One region of the Achromobacter sp. 1011811831 genome, then DNA from elsewhere that is predicted to be linked to it. Evidence: predicted binding sites of a transcription regulator. Region 1 holds the regulator's gene; each other region holds the start of a gene.
The links. The regulator FNR, encoded in region 1, switches genes on or off when oxygen is low (the NO sensors DNR and NnrR bind a similar motif). The targets are predictions, from matches to a motif close to TTGATNNNNATCAA.
Positions count from the first base shown of each region.

Region 2: AC6LJ9_RS17175 (universal stress protein) is a predicted target of FNR. The motif match lies at 1,661-1,674, and genes of this name have one in related genera.
Region 3: AC6LJ9_RS20165 (DASS family sodium-coupled anion symporter) is a predicted target of FNR. The motif match lies at 2,779-2,792, and genes of this name have one in related genera.
Region 4: ccoN (cytochrome-c oxidase, cbb3-type subunit I) is a predicted target of FNR. The motif match lies at 4,135-4,148, and genes of this name have one in related genera.

Region 1 covers NZ_JCBANG010000089.1:5,498-13,267, forward strand. The annotation lists gene AC6LJ9_RS25250 (MFS transporter) at 1-1,217, opposite strand, end outside; gene AC6LJ9_RS25255 (hypothetical protein) at 1,386-2,540, opposite strand; gene fnr (fumarate/nitrate reduction transcriptional regulator Fnr) at 2,549-3,277, opposite strand; gene AC6LJ9_RS25265 (gamma-glutamylcyclotransferase family protein) at 3,374-3,847, opposite strand; gene clpB (ATP-dependent chaperone ClpB) at 3,987-6,593, shown strand; gene AC6LJ9_RS25275 (DUF1641 domain-containing protein) at 6,742-7,176, opposite strand; gene AC6LJ9_RS25280 (NAD(P)/FAD-dependent oxidoreductase) at 7,173-7,770, opposite strand, start outside.
Region 2 covers NZ_JCBANG010000043.1:32,348-40,117, reverse strand. The annotation lists gene AC6LJ9_RS17185 (LLM class flavin-dependent oxidoreductase) at 1-843, shown strand, start outside; gene AC6LJ9_RS17180 (GntR family transcriptional regulator) at 942-1,640, shown strand; gene AC6LJ9_RS17175 (universal stress protein) at 1,804-2,250, shown strand; gene AC6LJ9_RS17170 (MOSC domain-containing protein) at 2,247-4,142, opposite strand; gene AC6LJ9_RS17165 (cystathionine beta-lyase) at 4,143-5,306, opposite strand; gene AC6LJ9_RS17160 (LysR family transcriptional regulator) at 5,403-6,326, opposite strand; gene AC6LJ9_RS17155 (MFS transporter) at 6,486-7,770, shown strand, end outside.
Region 3 covers NZ_JCBANG010000058.1:12,433-20,202, forward strand. The annotation lists gene rodA (rod shape-determining protein RodA) at 1-29, shown strand, start outside; gene AC6LJ9_RS20160 (Ldh family oxidoreductase) at 112-1,164, opposite strand; gene AC6LJ9_RS20165 (DASS family sodium-coupled anion symporter) at 1,177-2,664, opposite strand; gene slmA (nucleoid occlusion factor SlmA) at 2,944-3,519, opposite strand; gene AC6LJ9_RS20175 (pyrimidine 5'-nucleotidase) at 3,573-4,319, opposite strand; gene argB (acetylglutamate kinase) at 4,453-5,355, opposite strand; gene AC6LJ9_RS20185 (MetQ/NlpA family ABC transporter substrate-binding protein) at 5,668-6,459, shown strand; gene AC6LJ9_RS20190 (peroxiredoxin family protein) at 6,545-7,039, opposite strand; gene AC6LJ9_RS20195 (BON domain-containing protein) at 7,064-7,770, opposite strand, start outside.
Region 4 covers NZ_JCBANG010000017.1:41,597-49,366, reverse strand. The annotation lists gene ccoG (cytochrome c oxidase accessory protein CcoG) at 1-557, opposite strand, end outside; gene ccoP (cytochrome-c oxidase, cbb3-type subunit III) at 727-1,677, opposite strand; gene AC6LJ9_RS09365 (CcoQ/FixQ family Cbb3-type cytochrome c oxidase assembly chaperone) at 1,674-1,850, opposite strand; gene ccoO (cytochrome-c oxidase, cbb3-type subunit II) at 1,850-2,572, opposite strand; gene ccoN (cytochrome-c oxidase, cbb3-type subunit I) at 2,583-4,067, opposite strand; gene ccoS (cbb3-type cytochrome oxidase assembly protein CcoS) at 4,313-4,474, opposite strand; gene AC6LJ9_RS09345 (hypothetical protein) at 4,471-5,439, opposite strand; gene AC6LJ9_RS09340 (adenosylmethionine--8-amino-7-oxononanoate transaminase) at 5,559-6,827, opposite strand; gene AC6LJ9_RS09335 (aminotransferase class I/II-fold pyridoxal phosphate-dependent enzyme) at 6,984-7,770, shown strand, end outside.

The sequences.
Region 1 (7,770 bases):
AGGTAGTAATAGAACCATTGCTCATGCCCCTGCTGCTTGAACCATAGGGCGATGGCGGGCGCCGTGCCGCCGAAGATCGACACGGTCACCGCATAGGGCACGGCCACGCCGGTGGCGCGGATGTTGGTCGGGAACAGCTCGGCCTTCACCACGGCGTTGATCGAGGTGTAGCCGGCCGTGAAGACCCAGGCGCCGCAGATCAGCAGGAAGGCGATGAAGGGCGAGCGCGTCTGCGCCAGCGTGTACAGGATGGGCACGGTCAGCAGCGCGCCCGCGACGCCGAAGAACACCAGCAAGGGCTTGCGCCCGATGCGGTCGGACAGCGCGCCATACAGCGGCTGCAGGATCAGCGCGAAGATCAGCGAGGCGGCGATCACATAGGTGGTGACGATGTCGGAAAAGCCCGCCGTCTGCCGGACGAAGGTCTGCATATAGGTGGTGAAGGTGTAGAAGGCCGCCGTGCCGCCCGCCGTCAGGCCCACCACGATGGCCACCTCGCGCGGGTACTTCAGCAGGCCGCGCAGCGAGCTGGTGCGCGGCTGGGTCTTGCTGGCGGCCTTGTAGGAGTCGGTCTCGGGCATGTCGCGCCGCATGAAGGCGGTCACGATGGCAAGCAGCGCGCCGATCACGAAGGGGATGCGCCAGCCCCAATCCACCAGCTGCTGGTGAGTCAGGAACACGTTCTGCAGCAGCAACAGCACCAGGATGGCGCTGAGCTGGCCGCCGATCAGCGTCACATACTGGAAGCTGGAATAGAAGCCGCGGTGCTCGGCGTCGGCGATCTCGGTCAGGTAGGTGGCGCTGGCGCCGTATTCCCCGCCCAGGCTCAGCCCCTCGATCACGCGCGCCAGCGCCAGCAGCGCCGGCGCCGCCAGGCCGATGGAGGCGTAGGTGGGCGTGAGGGCGATGATCAGCGAGCCCACGCACATCATGCCCACCGACACCATCAGCGACAGCCGCCGGCCGTGCCGGTCGGCGATATGCCCGAACAGCCAGCCGCCCAGCGGTCGCACGATGAAGCCGGCCGCGAACAGCGTGGCGGCGTTGAGCTGCTGGACGACGGGATCGTGCGAGGGGAAGAAGGCGGGGGCGAAGTACAGCGCGAAGGCGGTGTAGGCGTAGAAGTCGTACCACTCGACCAGGTTGCCCATGGAACCGACGAAAATGGCCTTGATGCGGCGCTTCGCGTCGGCGACATCCAGATGCGTGTGCGTCATGGCAGTCCTTGCTGCTTGCCGGAATGGGAAACGCCGGCGCGGCCGCAAGCGCGCCGCCGCCGGCATGTCCCTATATTGCTCCCGGCCGCGCGAAATTGCACGCGCCGCCGAGGCGGCATTCAGCTTGCTGTCATTTTGGGGGGCGCCCTGGACGACGCCGGGCGGGCGCTACTTGCCGCGCGGCTTGATCGGCTCGCAGGGCGCGGCCCTGTCCGTCCCGCGCGCGCCTTCGCCCAACAGGACCTGGGCGCCGCATTCCGAGCCGAACATGTTCTTGCCGTCGTGGCCCACGCCGCGCACTTCGTAGCCGGCGCGGTGCAGAGTGACCGGCTTGCTGCCGCGCGATGCGAGCAGGAACTCGTATTGCAGGTAGGCGGTGCCGCGCGCCAGCCGCGTGGAGCCCTGGGCCTCGGCGCCGCAGGTCTTGTCCAGCAGGCGGTGCTCGGGGTTGTTGTCGGCGCCGCCCAGCAGGTAGGTGACGTCGCGCGCCGCGTAGCGCACGAACAGCCGGGATTCCTCCTGGCCGCGGGCGTAGGCGGGCAGCTTGTCGGTGCCGTACTTGTACTGGTTGTAGGTGGGGCAGATGCCGCGCTCGTAGGGCGCGTAGCCCTTGCCGTCCGGGCGTGGCCGCTCGTTGGTCAGGTACAGGTAGGAAGAGGGGTTGGCGATCACGTAGCGCAGCGCCAGCCCGTCGCGGCGCAGCGGGCCGTCGACGTTGTTCAGCACGGCGTAGCGCTGCACCAGCTGCGCGCCGCCGGAATGGCCGGCCAGCACGATGCCGGCCAGCGCGGGCAGGCGCTGGCGGTCGTCCAGGCTGCGCAGCAGGTCGTCCAGGACCTGGAACGAGCTGACCGGCGCCGGCCGGCCGGCGGCCTGCACGCTGTCCTCGCCTTCTTCCCAGCTGGCCTTGCGCCAGGCGGCCATGCCGGCGAAGCCGGAATCGATGGAACCGGAAAAACGCGGCGCCAGCACCAGCGTGTCGCGCGCGCGCTCCGGATTGCGTTCCAGCAGGTCGGCCACGTATTCGTAATAGCGGTCGGCGTCGCGCTTGACGCCGTGGATCACCACCACCACCTGCTTGATGTCGGCCAGTTCGCCCTTGCCCAGCGGGCGGTTGGCGTAGACCGGGATCTTGTAGCGATGGCCCGGCTTGCCCAGCTCGACGGTCTGCCAGCGCGCCGGCTTGGCCGGCTTGGGCGCGGGCGCGGCTTCGTCGTAGTCGTAGGGATCGGGCAGGGGCGTCTGCGCGGCGGCTGCGAGCGGGGCCGCCAACGCCGCCAGCATCAGGCTGGCGGCCGGCAGGAAGGCGCGCGCGCGGCGCATGGGCGGCTTCAGCAGCTTTCTTGGCCCAGCAGCTGCTTGAGCGCAGGCTGGTCGAGGATGCGGACTTCGCGCTGGTTGATGCGGATCAGTCCGTCGCGGGCGAAGCGCGAGAACAGCCGGCTCACCGTTTCCAGCGTCAGGCCCAGGTAGTTGCCGATTTCCTCGCGGCTCATGCGCAGCACGAACTCGGTGGACGAATAGCCCAGCGAGGCATAGCGCTGCGACAGGTTCAACAGGAACGCCGCCAGGCGCTGTTCGGAACGCATCGAGCCCAGCGAGGCCAGCATCTGGTGCGAACGCGTGATCTCGCGGCTCATCAGACGGCGGAACTGCTGCTGCAGCGAGGGCAGGTGGGCGGAGACGCGGTCGACTTCATTCAGGCGAATGACACAGACTTCGGAGTCTTCCAGCGCGATGGCGGCCGACACGTGCTTGCCGTCGAGCATGCCGTCCATGCCGACGATCTCGCCGGGCAGATGGAAACCGGTGATCTGGATCTGGCCAGTCGCGTCTTCGAGCTGCGTCTTCAGGCTGCCGAAGCGCACGCCATAGACCGCATCAAGGGGGTGATCCAGCGAGTACAGCGTCTTGCCCTTTTCAAGGCGCACGCGTTCCTTCACCAGTTCGTCCAGCTTTTCTACTTCGGCGGCTGCCATGCCCACAGGCACGCACACGTGTCCCAGCATACACGTGGAGCAATGGGCGGCATCAGGGGCAACGGGGACCCGTTTTTGCATAGTGACCTCTATAGCGCCCGTCGAGCGGCGGGTAGCCGGTGCGGGCAGGAAGCTTGATGACAATTGCTATTGTAGTCCGTTGTTACTACGGGTGTCTTACCTGCGCGCGGCGTCCTTGGACATGAACGTCGCGCAAGCGTTCCCGGCGCGTCGGTGAAGGATCCAGTCCGTGACCTGGTCGACGGCCGCGATGTCGCTGGCGGCGCCCCGCAAGGCGGGATCGATCGGGTAGTACTGGCAGGACAGCTCCGCGCCGTCCGGGCCGGGCTGTGCGAGGCGCGCCAGCACGTCGCGGCGCAGGAAGCAGCCGGGCCGGCCGGGATGGTAGTCCTCGATTTCGTCCATCAAGTGGATATGGGCCGGCTCGACCTGATAGATATCTCCTAGGACGCGACGCCCGTCAGCCACGGGAATCAGGCCGGGCCAGGCGCCGAAGTCGACCAGCCGGCCCGGCACGCTGGCCGCGCCGACCCGCCGTACCGCCGGCAGGCCGCGGTCGGAGGCGGTGCGCTCCAGGTCGTTGATCTCGCCCGCGCGTAGCGTGCCGTAGACAAAAACGTATATGCTCATGATTCCTCAGGTTGCCGCACGTCGATAGAGTCCGCAAGGCCGTCAGGGTCTTGAAATTCCCTGCTCCGGCCACATATTCAGGTCATCGAGCCAGCCGGCGATGCATCGGTCAGGCTCCTCAACAAGCCAAACGACCACTATGCGATTCGACAAACTTACCACCAAGTTCCAACAGGCATTGGCGGACGCCCAGAGCCTGGCCGCCCGCAACGATCATCCCTACATAGAGCCCATACATGTGCTGTCTGCGCTGCTGTCCGATGCCGACAGCGGGGCCGGCAGCCTGCTGGCGCGCGCCGGCGTCGCCGTGAACCGGCTGCAGCCGGCCATCGAGCAGGCGCTCAAGTCCCTGCCGCAGGTGCAGGGCGACGACAACGTCCAGGTCGGCCGCGAGCTGCAGGGCGTGCTGACGCGCACCGACAAGGAAGCCGCGCGCCGCGGCGACACCTACATCGCCAGCGAGCTGTTCCTGCTGGCGCTGGCCGACGACAAGGGCCCGGCCGGCCGCATCCTGCAAGAGGCCGGCCTGCAGAAGAAGGCGCTGGAAGCCGCCATCGACGCCGTGCGCGGCGGCGAGTCGGTGTCCGCCGCCGAGGGCGAGTCCAATCGCGAGGCCCTGTCCAAGTACACGATGGACCTGACCGAGCGCGCCCGCCAGGGCAAGCTCGATCCGGTGATCGGCCGCGACGACGAGATCCGCCGCACCATCCAGATCCTGCAGCGCCGCACCAAGAACAACCCCGTGCTGATCGGCGAACCCGGCGTCGGCAAGACCGCCATCGTCGAAGGCCTGGCGCAGCGCATCGTCAACGACGAAGTGCCCGAGACGCTGCGCGGCAAGCGCGTGCTGTCGCTGGACCTGGCCGCGCTGCTGGCCGGCGCCAAGTTCCGCGGCGAATTCGAAGAGCGCCTGAAGGCCGTGCTGAAGGAACTGGCGCAGGACGATGGCAGCAACATCGTCTTCATCGACGAGCTGCACACCATGGTCGGCGCCGGCAAGGCCGAGGGCGCGATGGACGCCGGCAACATGCTCAAGCCCGCGCTGGCGCGCGGCGAGCTGCATTGCATCGGCGCGACCACGCTGGACGAATACCGCAAGTACATCGAGAAGGACGCCGCGCTGGAGCGCCGCTTCCAGAAGGTGCTGGTCGACGAGCCCGACGTGGAATCCACCATCGCCATCCTGCGCGGCCTGCAGGAGCGCTACGAGATCCACCACGGCGTCGAGATCACCGATCCGGCCATCGTGGCCGCGGCCGAGCTGTCGCACCGCTACATCACCGACCGCTTCCTGCCCGACAAGGCCATCGACCTGATCGACGAGGCCGGCGCGCGCATCCGCATGGAAATCGATTCCAAGCCGGAAGTGATGGACAAGCTCGACCGCCGCATCATCCAGCTCAAGATCGAGCGCGAGGCCGTCAAGAAGGAAACCGACGATGCCTCCAAGCGCCGCCTGGGCGTGATCGAGGACGAGCTCGAAAAGCTGCAACGCGAGTACAACGACTTCGAGGAAATCTGGAAGGCTGAAAAGGCCGCCGTACAGGGCACGCAGGCCATCAAGGAAGAGATCGACGGCGTGCGCGCCGAGATGGCCGAGCTGCAGCGCAAGGGCCAGTTCGACAAGCTGGCCGAGCTGCAGTACGGCAAGCTGCCCGACCTGGAAGCGCGCCTGAAGGCCGCCGAGATCGGCGCGGCCGAGGCCGCCAACGAGGCCGAGGGCGGCGAGGGCCGGCCGCGCCTGCTGCGCACCCGCGTCGGCGCCGAGGAAATCGCCGAGGTCGTGTCGCGCGCCACCGGCATCCCGGTGTCCAAGATGATGCAGGGCGAACGCGAGAAGCTGCTGCACATGGAGGAATACCTGCACAAGCGCGTGGTGGGCCAGGACGAGGCCGTGCGCCTGGTGTCCGACGCCATCCGGCGTTCGCGCGCCGGCCTGGCGGACCCGTCGCGGCCCTACGGCTCGTTCCTGTTCCTGGGCCCCACCGGCGTGGGCAAGACCGAGCTGACGCGCGCGCTGGCCGAGTTCCTGTTCGACTCCGAAGAGCACATGATCCGCATCGACATGAGCGAGTTCATGGAAAAGCACTCGGTGGCGCGGCTGATCGGCGCGCCTCCGGGCTACGTGGGCTATGAAGAGGGCGGCTACCTGACCGAGGCCGTGCGCCGCAAGCCCTATAGCGTGGTGCTGCTGGACGAAGTGGAAAAGGCCCATCCGGACGTCTTCAACGTGCTGCTGCAGGTGCTGGACGACGGTCGCCTGACCGACGGCCAGGGTCGTACGGTGGACTTCCGCAACACCGTCATCGTGATGACCTCGAACCTGGGCTCGCATCACATCCAGAGCCTGGCCGGCAAGCCCTACGAGGTGATCAAGGAAGTGGTGTGGGACGAGCTCAAGCAGACGCTGCGGCCCGAGTTCCTGAACCGCATAGACGAGGTGGTGGTGTTCCATGGCCTGGAAGCGCAGCACATCGAGTCCATCGCCCGCATCCAGCTGCGCCGCCTGGGCGAGCGCCTGGAACGGCAGGAGATGCGGCTGGAAGTGACCGAGGCCGCGCTGGCCGAGCTGGCGCGTTCGGGCTTCGATCCGGTGTTCGGCGCGCGGCCGCTCAAGCGCGCGATCCAGCAGCAGATCGAGAACCCGGTGGCCAGGCTGATCCTGGAAGGCCAGTTCGGTCCGCGCGACGTGGTGCCGGTGGACTGGCAGGACGGCAAGTTCGTCTTCACCCGCACCTTGCAGTAAGCGGGCCGGACCCGGGCGCGGCGGGAACCTGCCGCGCGCCGAAAAAAAACCGGCGGCTCAAGCCCGAGCCGCCGGGTTTTTTTTACGCGCCTCGCAGGCGAGGTGGGGGCACCCCCGCGTGCGCGGGTTCTCGATGCGCCAGCGTGGCCTACGATGCGTCCGCGTAGTCCTGCCGCTGGGCCTTCATCTGCCGGCCCAGCGTCTGCAGCGCCCGCAGTGCCACGGCCATGCCGCGCCGCGTGTCCTCGTCGCGCAGCAGGCCGATGAGGCCCGTCAGGCTGGGCGGCCGTTCTTCCCGCAGCGTGCGGGCGTGGGCGTCGCGCAATGTGTTGGCAGCGATCCAGGCCGCGCTGGTGGCCTGCTCGGACAGCAGCGCCAGCTTTTCCACCATGGACTGGTCCAGCAGGTCCACCAGGTCCGAGGCCAGCGACAGCAGGTCGGCGATGTTGTCGAGCCGGCCGGCTTCGGCCAGCAGGCCCAGCCTGTCGGCCAGTGCGCGCGCGCCTGGCCCGCCGCCCAGGAAGGCAGCGGATGCGGGCGTGTCGGCGGGCAGCGCAGCGGTTCCTTCGTGTGGCGCGTTCATAGCATTCCCCTTGCGACGGCCCAGTACAGGCCGCGATTGAACCCGTGGCGCAGCAGGCCGCCGAGCTTGGTGGGCGGCGTGGGCAGCACGTCGTGGGTGTAGTCGTACCAGAGCGGCATGCCGGCGTTCAGGCCCATCTGGGCCACCGCCTGCACCCTGCCGTCATAGGCGCTGCAGACCTGGCCCAGCCGGATCTCGCCGGCGATGTTGTTGGCGATGACCGGCGCCTGGTTGTGGCAGGAGCCGCCAGCCTTGCTGACCGGCAGGTCGACCGTGTCGCCGATCACGTAGACGTTCTCCAGTCCGTAGACCTTCAGGGTCTCGTGGTCGGTCGGCAGCCAGCCTTCGTCGTTCTCGGCCTGCGACACGCCCGACTCCAGCACCACGTCCACGGCGCGGATCGGCGGCGTGGCCATGAGGATATCGAAGGGCTGTTCGCCGCCTTCCTCCGAGTACGCGATGCGCCGTTCCGGATCGACCCGCGACAGCGTGAAGCCGCGCTGGAAGCGGATGCCCTTCTGCTCGAAGATGCCGGGCAGCACCTCGCAGGTCGGGCGCTGCAGGAACAGGCAGTTGCGCAGCAGCTGCGAGGTG
Region 2 (7,770 bases), on a different contig from region 1:
GACGACGACGCGGTGCGCGTGGACCGCGAACGGCGCATCTTCGCCGACCCCGCCGGGATCCGCGTGCAGCGGCACGCGGGGCCGTACTACCGCTATGAGGGCGTGCACCTGTCCGAGCCCTCGCCGCAGCGCACGCCGGTGCTGTACCAGGCCGGCGCCTCCAGCCGGGGCCAGCGCTTCGCCGCCGCGCATGCCGAATGCGTGTTCCTGACCGGCGCGCAGCCGGCGGTGCGCGACATCGTCGCCGCGCTGCGCAAGCAGGCCCAGGACGCCGGCCGCCGGCGCGAGGACATCCAGGTCTACGCCATGGCCAGCGTCATCGTCGGCGAAACCGACGCCCAGGCCTGGGAAAAGCATGCCGAATACGCGCGCTACGCCAATCCCATGGCGGCCCTGGCGCACTACGGCAGCCAGGTCCATATCGATTTCTCGCGCTACGGCCTGGACGAGCCGATCCAGGCCCAGGCCACCCAGGGCATCCAGACCCTGCTGGACTCGATCACCACGCGCAGCGCGCAGACCTGGACCGTGCGCAAGCTGCTGGCGCAGATGCAGAACGGCTACCGGCTGCCCCCCATCGTGGGCAGTCCGCAGACCGTCGCCGACGCGCTGGCGGGCTGGATGCGCGAGACCGACATCGACGGTTTCAACCTTACCCGGCTGGTCGCGCATGAAAGCCTGCGCGACTTCGTCGAGCTAGTGGTGCCCGAGCTGCAATCGCGCGGCCTCTACAAGGAAGACTACGCGCCCGGCACGCTGCGCGAGAAACTGTTCGGCGCGGGCGGCGCGCGGCTGCCGGCCTCGCATCCGGCCGCCGGCCACCGGCCCGGCGGCGGCGCCTGAACCCGGGCGAGCGGGACATGCGGACGCCGGCCGGAGGCGCGGAGTTTGATAGACTGGCGGCCCCAAGCCCGCACCCGCCGGCCCGCGTGCCGCCGCCCATGACCCAGGACGCAAGCCCAGCCCCCAGCCCGGACCCCAGCGCCGACGATATCGCCAAGGACGTGTCCGCCGCCATCGTCGCGCACCGTCTGCCGCCCGGCACCCGCCTGCGCGAGGAAGCGCTGGGCCGGGCCTACCAGGTCAGCCGCACCAAGATCCGCGCCGCGCTGCTGATGCTGTCCAAGGACAAGCTGATCGATATCGTGCCGGACAAGGGCGCCTTCGTCAGCAAGCCCAGCGCCGACGAGGCGCGCGAGGTCTATGCCGTGCGCCGCATCCTGGAAACCGCGCTGGCGCGCGAGTTCACGGCCCGCGCCCGCCCGGCCGACTTCCGCCGCATCGAGGCCCACCTGGCCCAGGAGCGCCAGGCGCTGGAGAGTGGCGACGCGCAGGCGCGCAACCGCCTGCTGGGCGACTTCCACCTGCTGCTCGCCGAGATCGTCGGCAACCAGGTGCTCACCGACATGCTGCGCGAGCTGCTGGCGCGCAGCGCCGTCATCACCGCGCTGTACCAGAGCACGCACGACGCCGGCTGTTCCTCGCGCGAGCACCGTGCCTTCATCCAGGCTGCGCGCAAGGGCGACGCCGACGCCGCCAGCGCCCTGATGGACGAACACCTGCGCCATGTGCTGGACGCCCTGGATTTCCAGGCCGGCGCGCAAGGCAACGCCGACCTGGTCACCGCGCTGTTGCGCTGACGCGCCGTCCCCTCGTCCGCTTGATCCAGCGCAAGGCGCGGCGCCGGCAAGCCGATACAGTGTTACATGCAGCCGGCGTCCGCCGGATGCCGCGTCAGGCGCCCCGCGCGGGCGGCCAGCGCCGCGCGCCCGCAACAACCACACGCATGCCGGGAGACGCCATATGTACAAACACATCCTGATCCCCACCGACGGTTCGGCCCTGTCCAATGAGGCGCTGGTCCGCAGCCTGCAACTGGCCAAGACCTTCGGCGCCGCCGTCACGATCCTGACGGTCGAAGAACCCTTCCATGTGTTCTCGATGGGCTCGGCCCAGCTGGCCGCCAGCCTGAACGACTACCAGGACCAGATCCGCTCCCAGGCCGAACGGCTGCTGAACGAGGCCGCCGCCCAGGCGCGCGAGCTGGGCCTGTCCTGCGAGACCTTGCGGGTTTCGCACGAAGACCCGTACCAGGCCATCATCGACGCCTCCGCCAAGCGCGGCTGCGACCTGATCGCCATGGCCTCGCACGGCCGTCGCGGCATGGCCGCCGTGGTGCTGGGCAGCCAGACCCAGAAGGTGCTGACGCACTCGACCACGCCGGTGCTGGTGTATCGCAAGCAGTCCTAGGGACCGATCGCCACATCCGAGACCGGCACCGCGCAACAGGTCAGCACCTCGCGCGGGCCCAGCGGAAACGGCGGGTCCAGCAGATGGGCCACCTGCCCGGCGCGCAGGGTCTGGCGGCAGGCGCCACACACGCCGGCGCGGCAGTTCGCCGGCGGGTTCAGGCCCTGCGCCTCGGCCAGCTCCAGCAACGTGCCATCCTGCCGGCGCCACGTAGCCCGCACGTCCGTGCCGTCGAAACAGACCGACAAGGGGCCGTCCACCGGCGCGGGCCGGCGCGCCTGCTGCGTCGCCGAAGGCGAGGCGAACACCTCGCCATGGACGGCGTCCGGCGATACGCCCGCGTCCAGCGCCCAGCGGCGCACATCGGCCATGAAGCCGGTCGGCCCGCAGACATAGACCTGCGCATCGGCGGACAAGCCCGCGAATGCGTCGGCGCCCGGCCTGCCTGCCTCGGCCCGCAACGCGGGCCGAGCGCCATCCCCCCGACTCAGGAACAGTCGCGCGCGCGCTTCGGGCAGCGCGTCGACGAGCTCGCGAACCTCGTTCCACAGCGCCAGCGATTGCGCGTCGCGCGCCACGTGCAGGACCCGCACCGGCCGGCCCCGATCCTCCCTCGCCGCCAGCGCCCGCAGCATGGCCACGGCCGGCGTGATGCCGATGCCGGCGGTCGCCAGCACCAGCGGACGCATGTCGGACGGTCCCAGATGAAAGCCGCCGTGGGGGCCTGAAATCAGCAGCTGCGCGCCTTCCCGCAGTCCGGCATGGAGCTGGCGCGACACGGCGTCGCGCTCCCTCTCGTTCTTGATGCTCAGGCGCAGCAGCCCGTCCTCGACCGCCGAGATGGTGTAGGAACGCCAGTACGGCCGCGCGTCCGGCGCCGGCAGGCCGACGCGCAGATGCTGGCCCGGCAAGGGCGCCGGGCGCAGGCGCGCCAGCGGGTCGCGCAGCCAGAAGCTGTCCACCTCGGCGCTTTCGCGCACGCGCCCGACCACCTGCGCATAGCGCGGCCACTGCGCCGGCGGCGGCGCCAGCGGATGCGCGGCATCGGCCGGTGGCGCCGCCAGCGCCGGGCCGGCCGTATCCGCCAGCGTGATGGCGTCGCCCGCATGCACCCGGCCCGCGCGCAGCACGCGCGCATAGACGCCGCAATAGATATGGCCCTCGCCGCCCGCCAGCAGCGCGGGCAGGTTCAGGTCGGCGCGCGCGCTGGTCGGATCGATCGAGGTCGCCTTGCAACGCTCGATGGGCCGCAGGATCTCCAGCTCGACCTCGGCGCCGATGCGCACGCGCCGTCCGAGCCAGGCGAATTCGCGCCAGGCCGGCAGGCCGTCCAGATACAGGTTGCCGCGAAAGCGCAGCGGGTCCAGCTCCTTGCCGGCCTTGCGCGACAACGCGCGCACGGTCTCCTGGTTGATGAGTGACAGCGGCGCGTCGTCGAAGTCCCACCAGCCCAGGCCGCCCTGGCGACGCGCGAAGCGCGGGACGTCGAGCGCGCCGCGCGGGAACCAGGAGGCAATGGTCCGGTTGGCGGCGTCCCAGGTCGCGGGCGCGGCCACGTCGATGACGGCGTGCTCGCCTCCCGGCGACGCCAACGTCAGGCGCGCGCCGTCGCCCTGCTCTTCCAGGCTCAGGCGATAGGCCGGCAATCCTTCGTTGCGGGTCATGCGCACGAAGCCCTGGCACGGCGCCCAGCCCTCGCCCGGGATCACGGCATGGCCGTTGGCGATGCCCAGGCAACGGTCCAGCGCGATGCCCCGGCCGGGCTGCAAGGCCGCCTCGGCCAGCGACTGCCCGCTGAAACCCTTGACCGGATAGCGGTACAGCGCGGCCAGCACGGGCGCGGCGGCTTGCGGCGGCAACGGGCCGCCGTCCATCGGATCATGGCTCATCATTCAGCGCGCCGGCTCCATCGCCGTCAGCGCCTGCGCCAGATCGGCCTTCAGGTCCGCGCACTCTTCCAATCCCACGTTCAGGCGCACCAGCCGGCCCGCGTAGTCGCGGCCGGGCCGTTCCAGCGCGGGATAGACCAACGCCAGGCTGGTCACCCCGCCCCAGCTCATGCCGATCTTGAACAGCCGCAGCGCGTCCACGAAGGCCTCGATCTGGCGCGCGCTGTGGCGATCGTCGAACAGCACCGAGAACACGCTGGCCGAGCCGCTGAAATCGCGCTTCCAGGTCTCGTGCCCGGGGCAGGACGGCAGCGCCGGATGCAGCACCGTGGCGATGCCGGGCTGGCCGGCAAGCCAGCGGGCGATCTCCAGCGCCGAGGCCTCCAGCCGCTCCAGCCTCAGGCCCAGCGTCTGCAGGCCGCGCAACGCCAGGCTGCAATCGTCCGGCGAGACCGCCAGCCCCAGTTGCTTGAAGGTGTCGCCGACGCGATCCTTGTACGCCGCCTCGCGCACCGACACCGAGCCCAGCAGCAGGTCGCTATGGCCGCCCACGTATTTGGTCAGGGCCTGGATGCTGATGTCCACGCCATGCGCGAAGGCGTCGAACAGCACGCCGGCGGCATAGGTGTTGTCCAGCGCCACCGGTACGCCGCGCGCGTGCGCCGCCTCGCAGATGGCCGGCACGTCCTGGACTTCCATCGTCACCGAGCCGGGGCTTTCGGTCCAGACCAGCGCGGTGTTCGGACGAATGAGCGCGGCGATGCCGGCGCCGATGAGCGGATCGTAGGCCTCGACCTCGATGCCCAGGCGCTTGAGCATGCTGGCGGCCATTTCCTTGTTGGGACCGTAGGCGCTGTGCGGCACCAGCGCGTGCGAGCCCGCGCCGCACAAGGCCAGGTAGACCAGCGCGATGGCGGCCTGCCCGCCGGGCACCACGAAGGTGTGCAGCGCGCCTTCCAGCTGGCCCACGCGCGCCCCCAGCTCCAGCGCGGTGGGCGTGCCGTACAGGCCATAGGTGTAGCCCTTGTCGCGATGGCGCCAGTCGTCGGCCACGTCGGCCTGCCGCTCGAACAGCACGGTGGAACCGCGATGGGTGGGCACGGCCAGCGAGGCGAAACCGCCACGGGCCAGGGTCTGGGGTTGGACGAGCCGGGTGCGCCAATGCATGGGAAAGTCTCGCAGCGTAGAGTTCGGAGCGTGATAATTTAATTCGCGCGGCCCGACGATTTCCCTCTAAATTCACCCTTCAATCGATGGATTCCGTCAATCCTCCAGGGATTGCGCTGAATCAGCGCGACGCCGCGCCACGCCAGGGTCGCCCGCGCGCAGCAGCTGTTCCATACGTCCCAGGATCCAGCCGGCGGCGGCGCCGGGCTCGGCGCCCTGCAGCCATAGCGCCCGCACCGACAGCGGCGGCAAGGTAAGGCCGGCGCAGGGCACGCTCGCGAGCTGGTCGCGGTAGACCTCGTACTCGGCGATGTTCAGCGGCAGGATGGCCCAGCCCAGGCCATCCACGGCCATGCTCGCGATGCTGTAGAAACTGTCGGCGCGCCAGACCATCGGGCTCAGCACCCGCTCGTCCACGCCCTCCATCTTCATCACCAGCTGCCGATGCCGGGCCAGGTCGGCGCGCGTGGCCTGCGCCAGCCCGGCCAGCGGATGCGCGTGCGACACGAACACGCCCTGGGCCACGCGGCCCAGATACCGCTCGGCGAAAGCGGGGCCCGGATCGCCCCAGTCGAGATGGCAGCCCAGGCTGGCGCGGCCGGCCGCCACGTAGTCGGCGACCTCCGTCGCCGTGCCGTTGAGCTGGGTCAGTTCCAGCGCCGGAAAGCGTTCGGCGATTTCCTTGGCCAGATCGGCCAGCACCAGCGAAGGCAGCGCCTCGTCCAGCGCCACCGACAGGCGCGCCTCCTGGCCCGAGGCGAAGGACAGCGCCCGCTGCTGCAGGCCATCGGCCTGCCGCAACAACTCCAACGCTTCCTGCAGCAGCACTTCGCCGGCCGGCGTCAGCGTGGCATTGCGCCGCGAACGATCGAACAGCTCCACGCCCAGGTCGGCCTCCAGCAGGCCCACCGCCGTGCTGACGGCGGATTGCGCCTTGCCCAGCTGGCGCGCGGCCGCCGAGAACGAACCTTGGGCCGCCGCGGCGGCGAAATGCCTGAGCTGTTCCAGCGTCCAGTTCATGATTCACCCCATCCATCCATTTAACAGATGGATTCTAACTTTTTTCAATTGAATGGAAGATCGATAATCCGAACCCGGAACCCGGCCCTCGCGGCCTTCCCGGCGGCGTCCGCCGCTGGCGATCCCAGGTTCCGCCAAGTAGATACAAGGAGCAGGACCATGCAGCGCACCCCGACCAACGCCGCCGTGGCCGCACCCGGCCGCTGGCTGGTGCTGGCCATCGTCTCCAGCGCATTGCTGCTGATCGTGATCGACATGACGGTGCTGTACACGGCATTGCCGCGGCTCACTCACGACCTGGGCGTGTCGGCCTCGGCCAAGCTGTGGATCGTCAACATCTATGCCCTGGTCGTGTCCGGCCTGTTGCCGGGCATGGGCACGCTGGGCGATCGGCTCGGCCACAAGCGCCTGTTCATGGCCGGCCTGGCGGTCTTCGGCCTGGCCTCGCTGGCCGCCGCCTACTCGCCCTCCGCCGGCTGGCTGATCGCGGCGCGCACGCTGCTGGCGGTGGGCGCGGCGATGATGATGCCCGCCACGCTGTCCATCCTGCGACTCACCTTCACCGACGAGCGCGAGCGCGCCGTCGCCATCGGCGTCTGGGCCTCGGTGGCGTCCGGCGGCGCGGCGTTCGGCCCCGTCCTGGGCGGCGTGCTGCTGGAGCATTTCTGGTGGGGCTCGGTGTTCCTCATCAACCTGCCCATCGTGCTGCTGGCGCTGCCGCTGGCCTGGCGGCTGGTGCCGGCCAGCCGGCCCGACCGCAGCCGGCCCTGGGACCTGGTGGGATCGCTGCAGATCATGGCCGGCCTGATCCTGTGCGCCTATGCGCTCAAGCAGCTGGGCATGGCCTCGCCGTCCTGGCTGCATGCCGGCCTGGCCTGCGCGGCGGGCGTGGCGATGCTGGCGGTGTTCGTCCGCCGCCAGCGCGCGCGGCCCTATCCATTGATCGACTTCACGCTGTTCCGCAACCCCGTCTTCAGCTCGGCCGTGGCCACGGCGCTGTTCGCCGCCGCCGCGCTGCTGGGCATGGAACTGGTCTTCAGTCAGCGCCTGCAGCTGGTGCAGGGCATGTCGCCGATGCAGGCCGCGCTGTACATCCTGCCGCTGTCGCTGGCCGCCTTCGTGGCCGGCCCGCTGGCCGGCTGGATGCTGCCGCGCGTGGGCAGCCGCCGGATGCTGATTTCGTCGCTGCTGGTCTCGGGCGCCGGCATGGGCGGCTACCTGCTCAGCTACGACGCCACGCTGATCCCGCAGATGGCCAGCCTGTGCGTGCTCGGCGTCGGCATCGGCGCCGCCATGACCGCCGCGTCCGGCACCATCATGCAGAGCGCGCCCGTGGAGCGCGCCGGCATGGCCGCCTCGGTCGAGGAAGTGTCATACGAGCTGGGCGGCGCGCTGGGCGTGACGTTGATGGGCTCCATCCTGTCCGGCGTGTACGCACAGTCGC
Region 3 (7,770 bases), on a different contig from region 1:
TCAGCCGGTATCGGTCGGTGAAGTCCTAGCGGCGCGAGTCCCGGCAAGCGAACTCGACAAAAAGCCCCCGTGAGGGGGCTTTTGGCATGGGCCGTCCGGCAGGCGGAGCCGCTACGCCGGCAGAGCGTCCGCCACGCCCAGATCCGTCGCCAGCTGCTTCATGCCGTCCCAGATACGCGCATCGAAGGTCAGCGAATCCGCGTTCAGCGCGCGGTTGGCGGCTTCGTATTCGCCGGGATACTGCACCCGGTCCACGCCAGGTTGCGGCGGGCAGGCTTGCAGGTAGTCGATGAAGGCGCCGACTTCCAGCGAGCGCCAGTCGGTGTTGAAGTCGACCTGCGGGTTCAGCAGGATGGCGAACATGTTGTTGGTGGCCACGCCGTTGCGCGGGTGCTCGGGCTGGATGGTGCCGCCGCCGGACAGCACGCCGGCCAGCAGCTCGGCCACCAGGCCCATGGCGTAGCCCTTGTGGCCGCCGAAGGGCAGCAGCGCGCCCGGTGGATCGGCGAACAGCGCGTTCGGATCGGTGGTGGGGTTGCCCTGGGCGTCGATCAGCGATCCCGGCGGCGCCTGTTCGCCCTTGGCGGCCAGCACGCGCGCCTTGTTGACGGCGATGGAGCTGGTGGCCATGTCCACGATGAAGGGCGGCCGCCCGCCAGGCAGCGGCCCGGCGAAGCACAGCGGATTGGTGGTCATGCAGGCCTGTGCGCCGCCGAACGGCGCCACGGTGGGCGCGCGGTTGATCACGTTGGTGAAGGCCAGCAGGATCAGCCCCTGCGCCGCCACCATTTCCCCGTAGTGGCCCATGCGGCCCAGGTGGTGGCTGCGGCGCAGCGTCAGGATGCACTGGCCATGCTGCTGCGTGCGCTCGATGGCCTTTTCGATGACCACCTTGCCCACGTGCTGGCCCAGGCCGTTGTGGCCGTCATAGGCCAGCATGGCGCCACGGTCGTTGACCAGCTCGGGCCGGCCGTCGGCCTGCGCCAGCCCGTCGGCCAGCACGCGGCGGTAGTTGGTGAGGATGGACAGGCCGTGGCTGGTGTAGCCGACGCGGTCGGACTCCACCAGGTGATCGGCCACGTCGCGCGCGATGTCTTCCGGCACGCCCTGGGCGGCCAGCACGCGCCGCCCGTATTCCCGTGCCTGTTCAAGCGAGATTTTCATGCGCGCTTCTCCTTACAGCCAGCCCAGCCAGCGCCAGTAGGTCATGCCGAACAGCAGCATCAGCAGGTAGCCGACGATGGTGATGACGATGCCGACCTTGGCGAACTGGCGGGCGTTGAACGTTTCCGTACCCAGGCACACCATGTTCTGCGGCGCGTTGATGGGCAGGATGAAGCCATAGCTGACCACGAAGCCCAGCAGCATGGTCATGCCCAGGCGGCTGAACTCGCCCGGCAGCGTGGCCAGCACCGAGATCAGGATGGGCAGCATGGCCGAGGTCAGCGCGGTGGCGCTGGCGAAACCCAGGTGGATGATGATCAGGAAGGCCGACAGGATGGCGAAGATCGCCAGCGGTCCGAGGTGGTCCAGGCCGGTGTGCGCGACCACCTGGTTGCCCAGCCATTGGCCGGCCTGCGTGGTGAGCAGCGCGGTGCCCAGGCTGATGCCGACGCCGAACACGATCACGGTGCCCCACGGTATGCGCGATTGCACGTCTTTCCAGGTCATCACGCCGAAGCGCGGCAGCATCAGCAGCACCAGGCCGAAGTAGGTGGTGGAGGTGGTGTCGAACTTGTGCAGCTTGCCTTCGGTGGCCCAGAACAGCAGCAGCAGCACGGACACGGCCATCAGGCGCTTCTGCGCGCCGGTCATGGGACCGAGATCACGCAGCGACTTCTCGACGGCTTCCTTGCCGCCGGCGATGCTGTTGCTTTCCGGCGGCAGCATCTTGAGCACCACGACGACCAGCACGGCCGACATGATCAGCGACCAGGGGGCGCCCGCGATCAGCCAGTCGGACCAGGCCACGCGCTGGCCCAGCATCTTTTCCATGAAGCCGACCGTCAGCAGGTTCTGCGCGGCGGCGGTCTGGATGCCGACGTTCCAGATGCTGGTGGCCTGCGCCACGATGATCATGATGCCGGCGGCGATGTTCGAGCGCTTGTCCACGCCGAAGGCCGCGATCACGCCCATCATGATGGGCACCACCGCGGCGCTGCGCGCCGTGGCGCTGGGCACGACCAGGCTCAGCACGATGGTCACGGCGATCGCGCCGATCAGGATGCGGCGCGTGCTGGTGCCGACCTTGGACAGCGTGACCAGCGCGATGCGCCGGTCCAGTCCGGTGAAGGTCATGGCGGCGGCGATGAACAGCGCGCCGGTCACCAGCGCCAGCGCCGAGTTGGCGAAGCCTGTCAGCGCCATGCTGATGGCGGCGGAGGTGCCGTACAGCACCTGCGGATCCTTGATGGTCGGCGCAGTGCCGAGCAGGAAGGCCATCAGCGTCGTGATCATGATGGCGCTGGCTTCGTACGACACGGCTTCGGTGATCCACACGACCACGGCGAAGGCCAGGATGGCCAGCATGCGATGGCCGGCAACCGGCAGGTCCGCCGGCAGGGGCATCAGCAGCACTGCGATCAGCGCGACAAAGCCGGCGATGAGTCCGATGGGGATCTTGGTTTTGTTTTGTGGGGCAGGGACGGCGGCTGGCGCGGTCATATCCATCTCCGGTTGAGGTCAAACTGACGACACGCCGCCCCGCGAGCACGGGATGAATCAATTCGGCATGTCGACGCTACAGTATGATCGTGACGGCATTCAGGAAAACCCGTATTGATGTGGGTCAAGCCACTTGGATATCGCGCTTGTGGGAACCCACCCGCGGCATTATGCTCGTCGGCCCTGAAAAATCGCAAGCCCGGCAAGGAGCTGCGCGCATGCGCGGCAAGGCGCGCGCGGCGGCCGTGAGCGTCAACCAGAAGGGTGTTTCGCGGACGCTCAGCCCAGCGCCAGGCGCAGCTGTTCGTCCAGGTGCAGCGTGGGCGCGACGCGCCAGCCGCTTTGCGCATAGCGCAGCCAGCGACCCAGCACCAGGTGCGTCAGCAGGCTGGCATGGGCGCTGATGTTGGCCTCGGGCGGCAGGCCGCCGTCGGTCACGGCGGTGCGCAGCGACTGTCGCAGCGAGGCCTCGATGCGGTCGTTGATGTGGTTGATGCGTTCCTGCAGCCGGTTGTCCTCGGTGACCAGCGCGTCGCCGGTCAGCACGCGGGTCATGCCCTTGTTGCGTTCGGAGAAGGTGAGCAGCATGGCCACGGTCTGGCGCGCCTGGGTCACGCCCAGCGGCTCGGCGGCGGCGATCTGGTTGACCAGCGTGAAGATGCTGGTCTCGATGAATTCGATCAGCCCTTCGAACATCTGCGCCTTGCTGGCGAAGTGGCGGTACAGCGCGGCCTCGGATACCGACAGGCGCGCGGCCAGCGCGGCCGTGGTGATGCGGGAGGCGTGCGGCTGCTCCAGCATTTCGGCCAGGGTCTGCAGTATCTGGGTCTTGCGTTCGCCGGGTTTGCTCGCCATGAAAGTGTCTGGTCCACGCAGGCTGACGGAAGGGTGGGGGGTAAGACCCGCCGCTATCCTCGCAGGGGACGTCGGCGCAACAGCAAATCACTGACCGAGTTTACCCGCAAGTCGACGTAGGACGGCCGTTGCGAGCGGCCGCGTCCGAACGGCGTGCCGGGATGATAGACGTGGACCGTGCGCAGGCCGGCGCGGCGCGCGCCGCGCAGGTTGGCCAGCGTGTCCTCGACCAGCACGGTGCGGCGGGGTGATGCGCCCTCGCGCGCCAGCACGTAGCGCAGCAGGGCCGGCGATGGCTTGGGGCGGAACTCGCCATGCAGGCGCATGTGCTCGATGGCCCAGAGGCTGTCGAACTGGCGCAGGATGCCCAGTCGGCGCAGCACCGCGCGCGCGTACTCGAGCGGCGCGTTGGTCAGCAGCACCTTGCGTCCGGGCAGCTGGCGCAGCTTGTAGGCCAGCGCCTTCTCGGCGCGCACCAGCGGGTTCACGTCGAAGTCGTGGCTGCGGTGCAGGAACTCGTGCGGGTCCACGCCATGGTGGCGCACCAGGCCGATCATGGTGGCGCCGTAGCGCTTCCAGTACTTGCGGCGCAGGTGGTTGGCCGTGTCGATGTCCACGCCGAGTGTCTCGGCCACGGCCATGGTCATGCCGTGGTCGATGCGCGGGAAGATCGCGTGCGACGTGTCGTGCAGCGTGTTGTCCAGGTCGAACAGCCACAACAGTCCGTCGTCGTGCGCGGCGGTCCTGCGGGACCGCCGCACGCGCACCGCGGGCCGCTGCAATTGGCGCAGGCTTCGCATCAGTGGCCCATGGCGCTACGCACCGTCCAAGTTGAGGCTACACGGCCCCGACAGGGGCTGCGCGGAGCCGGCTTTGCCGGTCCGCAGCAGCGCCCCCTTGAGGGGGAAGCGCGCAGCGCTTCGGGGGTGGGCATCAATGCGAGCTGATCATGGTGCCGACGCCTTGGTCCGTGAGGATTTCCAGCAGCAGGCAGTGCGGCACGCGGCCGTCGACGATGTGGACCGAGTTCACGCCGTTCTTGGCGGCGTCCAGCGCCGACGAGATCTTGGGCAGCATGCCGCCCGAGATGGTGCCGTCGGCGAACAGCTCGTCGATGGTCTGGGCCGACAGGCTGCGCAGCAGCTTGCCCGCCTTGTCCAGCACGCCCGGGGTGTTGGTCAGCATCAACAGCTTTTCGGCGCCCAGCACTTCGGCCATCTTGCCGGCGACCACGTCGGCGTTGATGTTGTAGGCGGTGCCATCCTCGCCATAGCCGATGGGCGAGATGACCGGGATGAACTGGTCGTCCTGCAGCGCCTTGACCACGGCCGGCTCGACCAGCGTGATGTCGCCGACGAAGCCGATGTCGATGGGCTCGGCGGGGTTGTCCTTGTTGGCCATCAGCTTCTTCTGGGCCTGGATCAGTCCGCCGTCCTTGCCGGTCAGGCCCACGGCCTTGCCGCCGACTTCGTTGATCATCATGACGATGTCCTGCTGGACCTGGCCGCCCAGCACCCATTCGACGACTTCCATGGTCTCGGCGTCGGTGACGCGCATGCCCTGGATGAAGGTGCCCTGCTTGCCGATGCGACGCAGCGCGTCATCGATCTGCGGACCGCCGCCGTGGACCACCACGGGGTTCAGGCCGACCAGCTTGAGCAGCACCACGTCGTGCGCGAAGCTGCGCTGCAACCGCTCTTCCGTCATGGCGTTGCCGCCGTACTTCACCACGATGGTCTTGCCGTGAAATCGTCGAATGTACGGCAAGGCCTCGGACAGCACGGCGGCTTTGACGGCGGGAGACGAGACGGCAGCAGGGTCGGGGGTGTCGGTCATGGCAGCTAAGTCGGTAAATAGATGATTGAAAAAGCGTGGGTCATGAGAGGGGAAAGCCTTCGCTTCCTGGGAGGCGGCGGCATGAAAATGCCTGCGCGATAAGGCACAGGAACCGCGCCAGCGCAAGCATACGACGGATTGTAGTACCCGCTGCCGGCTTATATCCAAAACCCATGTTCATATGCCCGACAAATAACCGGCATTCAGGTAAATTGGGGGCGTTTTCACAACGGCGCCGCGCTCCACGAGAGGGCGGAACCCCAACCGGCCGGGCATCAGCCCCCGATTTCCTACCTATAAAAGAGGCAATACATGCGTTTGAACTTCGTCCGGTCGGCCCTGGCGGCCTCGGCTTTCTTCCTGGCGGCCGCAGGCGCCGCCCATGCTGAAAAAATCGTGGTGGGCGCGACCCAGGTGCCGCATGCCGAAATCCTGGAAGTGGTGAAGCCGCAGCTGGCCAAGGAAGGCGTGGAACTGGACATCAAGGTGTTCAGCGACTACGTGCAGCCCAACCTGCAACTGAACGACAAGCAGCTCGACGCCAACTTCTTCCAGCACAAGCCTTACCTGGAGTCGTTCAACAAGGACCGCAAGGCCACGCTGGTGCCGGTGGCCCTGGTGCACGTCGAGCCCTTCGGCGGCTACTCCAAGAAGATCAAGAGCATCTCCGAACTCAAGGACGGCGCCACGATCGCCATCCCGAACGATCCGTCCAACGGCGGCCGCGCCCTGGTGCTGCTGCAGAAGCAGGGCCTGGTCAAGCTGAAGGATCCGTCCAACATCCTGGCGACCGCCGCCGACGTGGTCGAGAACCCCAAGAAGCTGAAGTTCCGCGAACTGGAAGCCGCGATGCTGCCGCGTTCGCTGGACGACGTGGACCTGGCGCTGATCAACACCAACTACGCGCTGGAAGCCGGCCTGGTTCCGACCAAGGACGCGCTGTTCATCGAAGGCTCCGACTCGCCCTATGCCAACGTGCTGGTGACCCGCGCCGACAACAAGGACGCGCCGGCCATCAAGAAGCTGGTCAACGCGCTGCACACGCCCGAGGTGAAGAAGTTCATCCAGGAAAAGTACAAGGGTGCCGTGGTGCCGGCGTTCTAAGCCGGGCGGGCTTTCCAGCCGGGCAAAAGAAAACCGCTCTTCTCAGAGCGGTTTTTCTTTGGGCGGGACCGGAATCGAATGCGGTTCAACCCGCGGCCAGCGCCTTTTCCACGGTGGCGTGGAATTCGGCCACGTCGTATTCGCCCAGGTAGCGCTTGATGATGCGGCCCTGCTTGTCGATCAGGAAGGCCGTGGGCGTCAGGCGGATGTCGCCGAAGGCGCGGGCGATGTCGCCCTTGGTGTCCAGCGCCACCGGGAAGGGCAGCTTGCGGGTCTCGGCGAAGTTCAGCACGAAGTTGGGCGGGTCGTAGTTCATCGCGACCGCGATGGCTTCGTAGCCCTTGGCCGCGTACTCGTTGTAGGCCGAGATGGTTTCCGGCATCTGCTTGACGCAGGTGACGCAGCTGGTCGCCCAGAACTTCACCAGCACGACCTTGCCGCGCAGGTCCTGCATGGAGAAGGACTTGCCCTCCAGCGTGGTGAATTGCACGTCCGGCGCGGTCTGCGCCGGGCGCAGCAGGAACCAGCCGCCGATGCCGGCGGCCACCAGGAGGGTCAGGGCTAGAAGGGCTTTTTTCATCGCTGGGCCGCGTAGAGTAGAGCGTTACTTGATCGGTATGGCCTGCACGCCACTGCTGCCGCCGCCGCCGGAGGCGTTGCCGTCGCCCTGGGCGCCGGCGCTGCTTTCGATCGGCGCCTTGGCGTCGGCGGAGGAGCCGGACTGCGAGGACTTGGATCCGCTGCCGGACAGCCGCACGGCTTCCTCGCGGCTGATGGTCTCGAACAGTTTAACAACCTTGGCCACGCCGCCCACGTCGGCCGCCGCGTTGGCGGCGTAGTCGCCCTCGGCCTGGGTCAGCTTGCCCATCAGGTACACCACGCTGTGGTCGGTGGTGACGGCGATGGTGCCCGACGGCACGTACTTGGTGTTGATCAGGGCCGTCTTGACCTTGGAGGTCAGCCAGGTGTCGTTCGAGCGCACGCCCAGCGAGGCGATCGGGCCCACGGTCAGCTGGTTCACCACCTGCTTGACGTTCTCGACGCCGCGGGCCATGGCGGTGGCCTGGTTCTTGGCCTCGTCGGTGGGCACGTCTCCGGTCAGCAGCAGGATGCCGCCATAGGCCATGGCGTTGACCCGCGCGGTCTCGCCCAGCTTCTGGGAAATCTGGTGCTGCGCCTTGAAGGCCATGTTCTGGTCTTCGAGCTGGGTGCCCGACGTGCGGCGGTCGGTCGCGACCACCGCCGTAGTGGCGGCGGCGCCGCCGACGATCAGGGGCGCGCAGGCCGACAGCGACAGGGCGGCGGTCGAGA
Region 4 (7,770 bases), on a different contig from region 1:
CAGGCCAGCGCGATCCACAGGAAATGCTTCGTGATCTTCAGCCGCGCCTTGTGCCAGGACCAGGGCGATTCGTCCAGGCGGATGCGGGCCACGCGGTCGCCTTCGACCTTGCGCTCGATCCACATGAAGATCTCGGTGTAGACGGTCTGCGGACAGGCGTAGCCGCAGAACAGCCGGCCGGCCACGGCGGTGAACAGGAACAGCGCCAGCGCCGAGATCACCAGCAGCACCGCCAGGTAGACCACGTCCTGCGGCCACAGCACCAGGCCGAACAGGTAGAACTTGCGCGCGCCCAGGTCGAACAGCACGGCCTGTCGGCCGTTCCATTGCAGCCAGGGCAGGCCGTAGAAGATGAGCTGGGTCAGAAAGACGAAGGCGATGCGCCAGCGCGCGAACAGGCCGCTGACGGATCGCGGATAGATCTTGCTGCGCACGCCGGCCAGGGTCTGTTCCAGCGTTTCCTGGCCGGGACGCGGCGGCCGCACATGCGGCCGCCAGGGCGGCGGGTCGCCGCCGGGCGGCGTGCTGACGCTTGCGGTTGACCCATCGTTTTTCATCGCCGGGCCGCCCCAAGATGAAGCGCGCCCCCCTCGGGGGGGCAGCAAGCGCACAACGTGCGCGCGGCGTGGGGGGTCATCTTCATTTGCTGCTCCGTACTCATCAAGTCCACGTCGCCTGAGAGAAACGCCGTTTCCCCCAGGCTCTATGCCACATACAGGTCCGCGATCAGCGGGCCGCCGTCTTTTCGGTCGCCTGCGGCTTGGCGTCCGGCTTGTTGGACAGGCCCCATACCCAGGCCGTCAGGATCTTGATCTGGTCGGGCGTCAGCACGTCCTCATGCGCGGGCATGCGGTTCTGGCGTCCTTCCAGGATGGTCTGCACGATGGTCGCTTCCGAACTGCCGTAGAGCCAGACTTCGTCCGTCAGGTTGGGCGCGCCCAGCGACTGGTTGCCCTTGCCGTCGACACCGTGACAGGCCACGCAGTAGTTGGCGAACTCGCGCTTGCCGCGGAACACGCGCACCGGATCGGCGGTCAGGCCCGACAGCGAGCGCACGTACTGCGCGATATCGCCGGCGGTCTTGGGATCGATCACGCCCTTCCACGGCGGCATCACGCCGACGCGGCCCTGGGTGATGGTCTGCATGATGGCTTCGGGAGAGCCGCCGTGCAGCCAGTCGCCATCGGCCAGGTTGGGGAAGCTGGGGCCGCCCTTGGCGTCCGAGCCGTGGCACTGCGCGCAGGTGTTCAGGAACAGGCGCTGGCCGATTTCACGCGCGCCGGGGTCGGCGGCGATCTGCGGCACGGTCATGGTCTCGAAACGCGCATAGATGGGGCGCACCGCCTCGGCCAGCTTGGCCTGGTTGCGCGCCACTTCCTCGGCGCTGCTGTAGCCCAGCGAGCCCTTGTACTCGCCCAGGCCCGGCATGAAGAACAGGTAGCCCAGCGCGAACACGCAAGCCAGCAGGTACATCCAGGTCCACCAGCTGGGGACCGGGTTGTTCAGCTCGGTCAGGTCGCCGTCCCAGACATGGCCGGTGTCCTCGACCTGGCCGTTGGCCGGCTTGGTGCTGAGCCAGCGGCGCTGCGTGTACAGCAGCCACACGCACCAGACCACGCCGCCCACGGCGACGACAGAGATGAAATACCCCCAGAAGCCATTGACGAAATCGCTCATGACCGATTCGCTCCATCTTGTTGTGCCGGCCCGAATTCATCGGGCAGCGCGAACGGCAGCATCGCCGATTCGCTGTTGGCGCCCTGGCGGCCGCGCGAGCAGGCCCACCAGACGATGCCGAAAAAGGTTGCCATCGAGATGGCGGTGACGATTGCGCTGATGTAGGCCATGATCAACCTCCCGACGCCGGCTGGGCGGCCGGCTGCCTGGCGGCGTCAACGGCCTTCTTGGCGGCTTCCTCGGCGGCGGCGGCCTTCTTGGCCTGCTGCGCCTTGCGTACGCCCACGCCCAGCCCTTGCAGGTAGGCCACCAGCGCGTCCTCTTCCGTCTTGCCCTCGATGGCCTTGGGCGCGCCGGCGATGTCCTCGTCGCTGTAAGGCACGCCGAGCAGGCGCAGGGCGCGCATGCGGTCCTGCACGTTCTGGCCGGTGATCGAGGTCTTCTCCAGCCACGGATAGGCCGGCATGTTGGACTCCGGCACCACCATGCGCGGGTTGCGCAGGTGGATGCGGTGCCACTCGTCGGAATAGCGCTCGCCCAGGCGCGCCAGGTCGGGACCCGTGCGCTTGGAACCCCACAGGAACGGATGGTCGAACACCGATTCCGAGGCCAGCGAGTACGAACCGTAGCGCTGCACTTCGGCCGCCAGCAGGCGCACCTGCTGGGAATGGCAGCCGACGCAGCCTTCGCGGATGTAGACGTCGCGGCCCATCAGGCGCAGAGGGCTGTAGGGCTCGACGCCCTCGGCCGCCTGCGTGGTGCTGTGCTGGAAGAACAGCGGGATGATCTGCACCAGGCCGGCGAAGGACACCACCAGGATGCTGGCGATGATCATCCAGCCGATGTTCTTCTCGAGCGTCTGGTGGGAAAAGAAGCCGTGTTGCTTGTTGGCCATGATGTCCTCGTCAAACGGTAGCCGGAGCGGCGGCGGTGACCGGCGTGCGCGCGGCTTGCGGATCGTCCTGGGGAATGGCGGGGTTGACCGCGGTCGCGCCGCGCACCGTCATCCAGACGTTCCACGCCATCACGAACACGCCCGACAGGAACAGCGTGCCGCCCAGCAGACGGATCAGGTAGTACGGAACGCGCGTCTTCAGTTCCTCGACGAAGCTGTAGACCAGGGTGCCGTCGGGAGCGGTGTCGCGCCACATCAGGCCCTGCTGCACGCCGGCGATCCACATGGCGGCGATGTACAGCACCACGCCGATGGTCGCGATCCAGAAGTGCAGTTCGATGGCCTTGACGCTGTGCATCTTCTCGCGGCCATAGAGGCGCGGGATCAGGTAGTACAGCGAGCCGAACGAGATCATGGCGACCCAGCCCAGCGCGCCGGAGTGCACGTGGCCGATGGTCCAGTCCGTGTAGTGGGACAGCGCGTTGACCGTGCGGATCGACATCATCGAGCCTTCGAAGGTCGACATGCCGTAGAACGACAGCGCCGTGACCATGAACTTCAGGATCGGGTCGGTGCGCAGCTTGTACCAGGCGCCCTGCAGCGTCATGATGCCGTTGATCATGCCGCCCCACGAAGGCGCCAGCAGGATCAGCGAGAAGGTCATGCCCAGCGACTGGGTCCAGTCCGGCAGCGAGGTGTACAGCAGATGGTGCGGGCCCGCCCACATGTACGTGAAGGCCAGCGCCCAGAAGTGGACGATGGACAGGCGGTACGAGTAGATCGGACGGCCGGCCTGCTTGGGCACGAAGTAGTACATCATGCCCAGGAAGCTGGTGGTCAGGAAGAAGCCCACGGCGTTATGGCCGTACCACCACTGCACCATGGCGTCCTGCACCCCGGCGTAGGCCGAGTACGACTTCCACAACGACACCGGCACTTCGATGTTGTTGAAGATGTGCAGCAGGGCGATGGTCAGGATGTACGAGCCGAAGAACCAGTTGGCCACGTAGATGTGCTTGGAGCGGCGCTTGATGATGGTGCCGAAGAACACGATGGCGTAGGCCACCCAGACCAGCGTGATCAGGATGTCGATGGGCCATTCGAGTTCCGCGTATTCCTTGCTGCTGGTGTAGCCCAGCGGCAGGGTGATCGCGGCGGCGACGATGACGATCTGCCAGCCCCAGAAGGTGAACGCGGCCAGCGGGCCGCAAAACAGGCGGGTCTGACAGGTGCGCTGGACCACGTAGTACGACGTGGTGAACAGCGCGCTGCCGCCGAACGCGAAAATCACCGCGTTGGTGTGCAGCGGACGCAGCCGGCCATAGGTCAGCCAGGCGGTGTCGAAGTTCAACTGAGGCCAAATCAGCTGCGCGGCGAGCAGTACGCCCACAGCCATGCCGACGATTGCCCACACTACCGTCATGAGCGCGAATTGCCTCACGATCTTGTAGTTGAAGGTGTCGGCCTTGCTTGCGATTGCGGCGCAATCGTTCATCACCCTTCCCCTAAAAGAAACAAACAGTTCCAGGCTTCAATGATGGGGGGGCCGGGGTAAACCCGCGTTGATGTGGATCAAGTCCCTACTCGAGAAATGGGGAACGCGGCGCGCGGGCAACGGGTCAGAAGCAGCGGTTTTCGACCGTATCAGCCATATCAGCCGGATCAGTGGCGAAGCACTGTCCGGCCTTTCGGTGATTTTCCGGCGCGGAATCCCCGGCGCCCCAGGCCTCGCGCGGCGGCCTAGCCCCGGCTGGCCGGCCCGCTGTCGTCATCGCGCAGGATCGCCGTGCCGGCGCTGTCGGTGTCGTCGTACTGGCCGTTGAATACGGCCCACCACAGCGACACGCCGATCGCCAGCACGAACAGCAGCGACAGGGGCAGCAGCAGGTAGAGGATGGTCATGCGGATTCCGGCGCGCCGGCGGCCAGCGCGCCGGACCAGTCACGGCGCGACAGCCGCCAGGAGTTCCAGGCCACCGCCAGCGAGGACAGCAGCATGGTGATGGCCGCCAGCCAGGGCGTGACCCAGCCGACCAGCGCCAGCGGCGTCATCAGCAGGTGCCATACAAGCGAGCCATACAAGTTCTGGCGCGCCTTGCGGCCCGCCTCGTCCAGCAGCGCCTGCAAGGCCGCGTCGGGCATGGACGGATGCGCCGCCAGCGCGGCGTGCGCCGAGGCCATGGCCGTCGGCACGGCCATCGACATCGCACAGGGACAGCTCATGACCAGCAGCGCCACCATCACCGGGATGCTGTGGGCCGGATCGACATAGGCCCAGGCCGCGGCGGCGGCCAGCGCCAGGATCACCTGGATCATCACGAAGCGCGAGGCCAGCCGGTCGGCGCTGGCGCCCAGGCTCAGGCGGCGCGCCTCGACGCGGGAATGGCGCAGGCCGCCGGCCGAGCCGCCAAAGGACTGGCGCGCGCACAGTTCCAGGTAGCGGGCGGTCAGCAGGAAGGCCACGAACATGGTCACCGAATCGAAATACACCTCGCCGTATCCGGTGTAGGTCGCGTGCACCGAGGGAATGAAGGCGGCCACGATGCCCAGGGCCACCGGCACGTCCATGCCGGCGCGGCCATGGCGCAGGTTGTCGCCGGCGTGACGCCAGATCGGCCAGGCCGAGTACAGCACCACGGGCACGGTCAGCGCGAAGCTGGCCCAGTTCATCAGCACGATGGCCCAGTCCAGCGTCTCCAGGGCATCCGTGGGGATGCCGTCGTGGCGCAGGTAGCCGGGCCAGGCGAACATCATCACCTGCATCATGGCCAGCCAGGCCAGCGACAGGCGCACCAGCGCGTGCCGGCGCTGCTGGCGGTCGGCGTCGGACAGGCCGACGGGGACGGCGAAGATCGATTTGGCTCGCATGCGCCGATCTTAGCCAGCCGCCGGCGTCGGCGTCTTGACATGGATCAAGCCGCCGGACCGGATTTGCCGCCGGCCGGGTCAGGACTGGCGACCGGCGCGCCGGCGATTCGGCCGCCGGGTCAGGGCCGCTGGCGGCGCAGCACGTCCGACACGGCGCCCGTCAGGACGGCCAGCTCGTCCGCCGCGATGGTCAGCGCCGGGGTCAGATAAACCACGTTGCCGAACGGCCGCACCCAGACGCCGGCCTCGACCAGCCGCCGCTTGAGCGCTTCGCGGTCGGCGATGCCGTCCAGTTCCACCGCGCCGATCGCGCCCAGCACGCGCACGTCGCGCACCCAGGGCAGCTCGCGGCACGGCGCCAGCCCTTGCTCCAGCGCGGCGCTGATCGTCCGCGCCTGATCCAGCCTCGGCTCGCGCTCGAACAGGTCCAGCGAGGCATTGGCGGCGGCGCAGGCCAGCGCGTTACCCATGAAGGTGGGACCATGCATCAGCGCGTGCGACGGCTCGTCGGACCAGAAGGCGTCGAACACCCGGCTGCTGGCGACCGTGGCGGCCAGCGGCAGCGTGCCGCCGGTCAGCGCCTTGGACAGCGTGATGATGTCGGGGCGCGCGCCGGCCTGTTCAAAGGCGAACATCGTGCCGGTGCGGCCGAAGCCGGTGAAGATCTCGTCGTAAATCAGCAGCAGGCCGTGGCGGTCGGCCAGCCGGCGCAGGCGGCGCAGCACCTCGGGATCGTGCATCAGCATGCCGCCGGCGCCCTGCACCAGCGGCTCGACCAGGATCCCCGCCAGCTGCGGGCCACGGCGCGCCAGGAAGGCATCCAGCTCGGCCTCGCCGGCCTCGTCGCGTGGCAGGGCGACGATGTCGTGCTCGGCCAGCATGCCCCGGAACAGGCTGTGCATGCCCTCCTCCGGATCGCAGACCGCCATGGTGCCGAAGGTGTCGCCGTGGTAGCCGCCCTTGAACGCCAGGAAGCGGCCGCGGCCGCGCTCGCCCTGGTTGAGCCAGTATTGCAGCGCCATCTTCATGGCCACTTCCACCGCCACCGAGCCGGAATCCGTATAGAAGACCCGGTCCAGGCCCGGCCCCAGCAGCGCCGCCAGCCGCCGCGCCAGCGTCAGCGCCGGCTCGTGGGTCAGGCCGCCGAACATCACGTGCGGCATGGCGTCGAGCTGGGCGCGCACGGCCTGGGCGATGTGGGGATGGTTGTAACCGTGGCAGGCGGTCCACCAGGACGCCACCCCGTCGATCAGGCTGCGCCCGTCAGCCAGTTCCAGCCGGCTGCCATGGCTGCGCACCACGGGCAGCGGCGGCGTGGCGGTCTTCATCTGGGCATAGGGCAGCCAGATGTGGGGCTGGCCCTGGGCCACCCAGTCGGGCGTGTGCATATATAGAGCTCCTGCAAAACCGGAGGCCCGGGCCAGGAAACTCCCGGTGGGCCGTCTGCCCGGGGCGCCGGGCGGACGGCGGCGCCTCCACTACAATGGCCCGCATTCTACGGCCTGGCCGCCCCGCCGCGCCCGGCCGCCCCCCCGGATTTGCCGATGTCGAAGCTGGATTCCCTTTTTTCCTCTGAGCTCGCGCTCGCCGAGACGCGCCGCGTGCGCCGCCGCCTGCGCACCGCCGCCGCCGCCCCCGCCGGCCGCATCGTCCTGAACGGCGCGCCCATGCTGAACTTCTCCAGCAACGACTACCTGGGACTGGCGCGCCACCCGCTGCTGGTCGAGCGGGCGCGCGAATGGACCGCGCTGCGCGGCGCCGGCGCCCAGGCCTCGCGGCTGGTCTGCGGCAACCTGGACCTGCACGAACAGGTCGAGGCCAAGCTGGCCCGGCTCAAGGGCGCCGAGGCCGCCCTGCTGCTGGCCTCGGGCTGGCAGGCCAACGCCGCCGTGCTGCCCGCGTTGCTGCGCGCCGCCGCCGGCCAGGGCGAGGTCCAGCTCTATGCCGACAAGCTCAACCACGCCAGCCTGCACCACGGCTGCCAGGCCGCCAGCGTGAAGCAGATCCGCTACCGCCACAACGACCTGGACCACCTGGAAAGCCTGCTGTCGGCCCGCGCCGAGCCCGGCCCCGGCGGCAAGCCGCCGGTGCGCTTCATCGTCACCGAAAGCGTGTTCAGCATGGACGGCGACCGGACCGACGTGGCCCGGCTGGGCGAGATCGCCGAACGCCACCAAGCCTTCCTCTACCTGGACGAGGCGCACGCCACCGGCGTGCTGGGCGCCCAGGGCGCCGGCCTGTCCAGCCTGGCGCCGGGCCGGGTGGACCTGATCATGGGCACCTTCAGCAAGGCGCTGGGCGGCTTCGGCGCCTATGTGGCCGGCTCGCGGG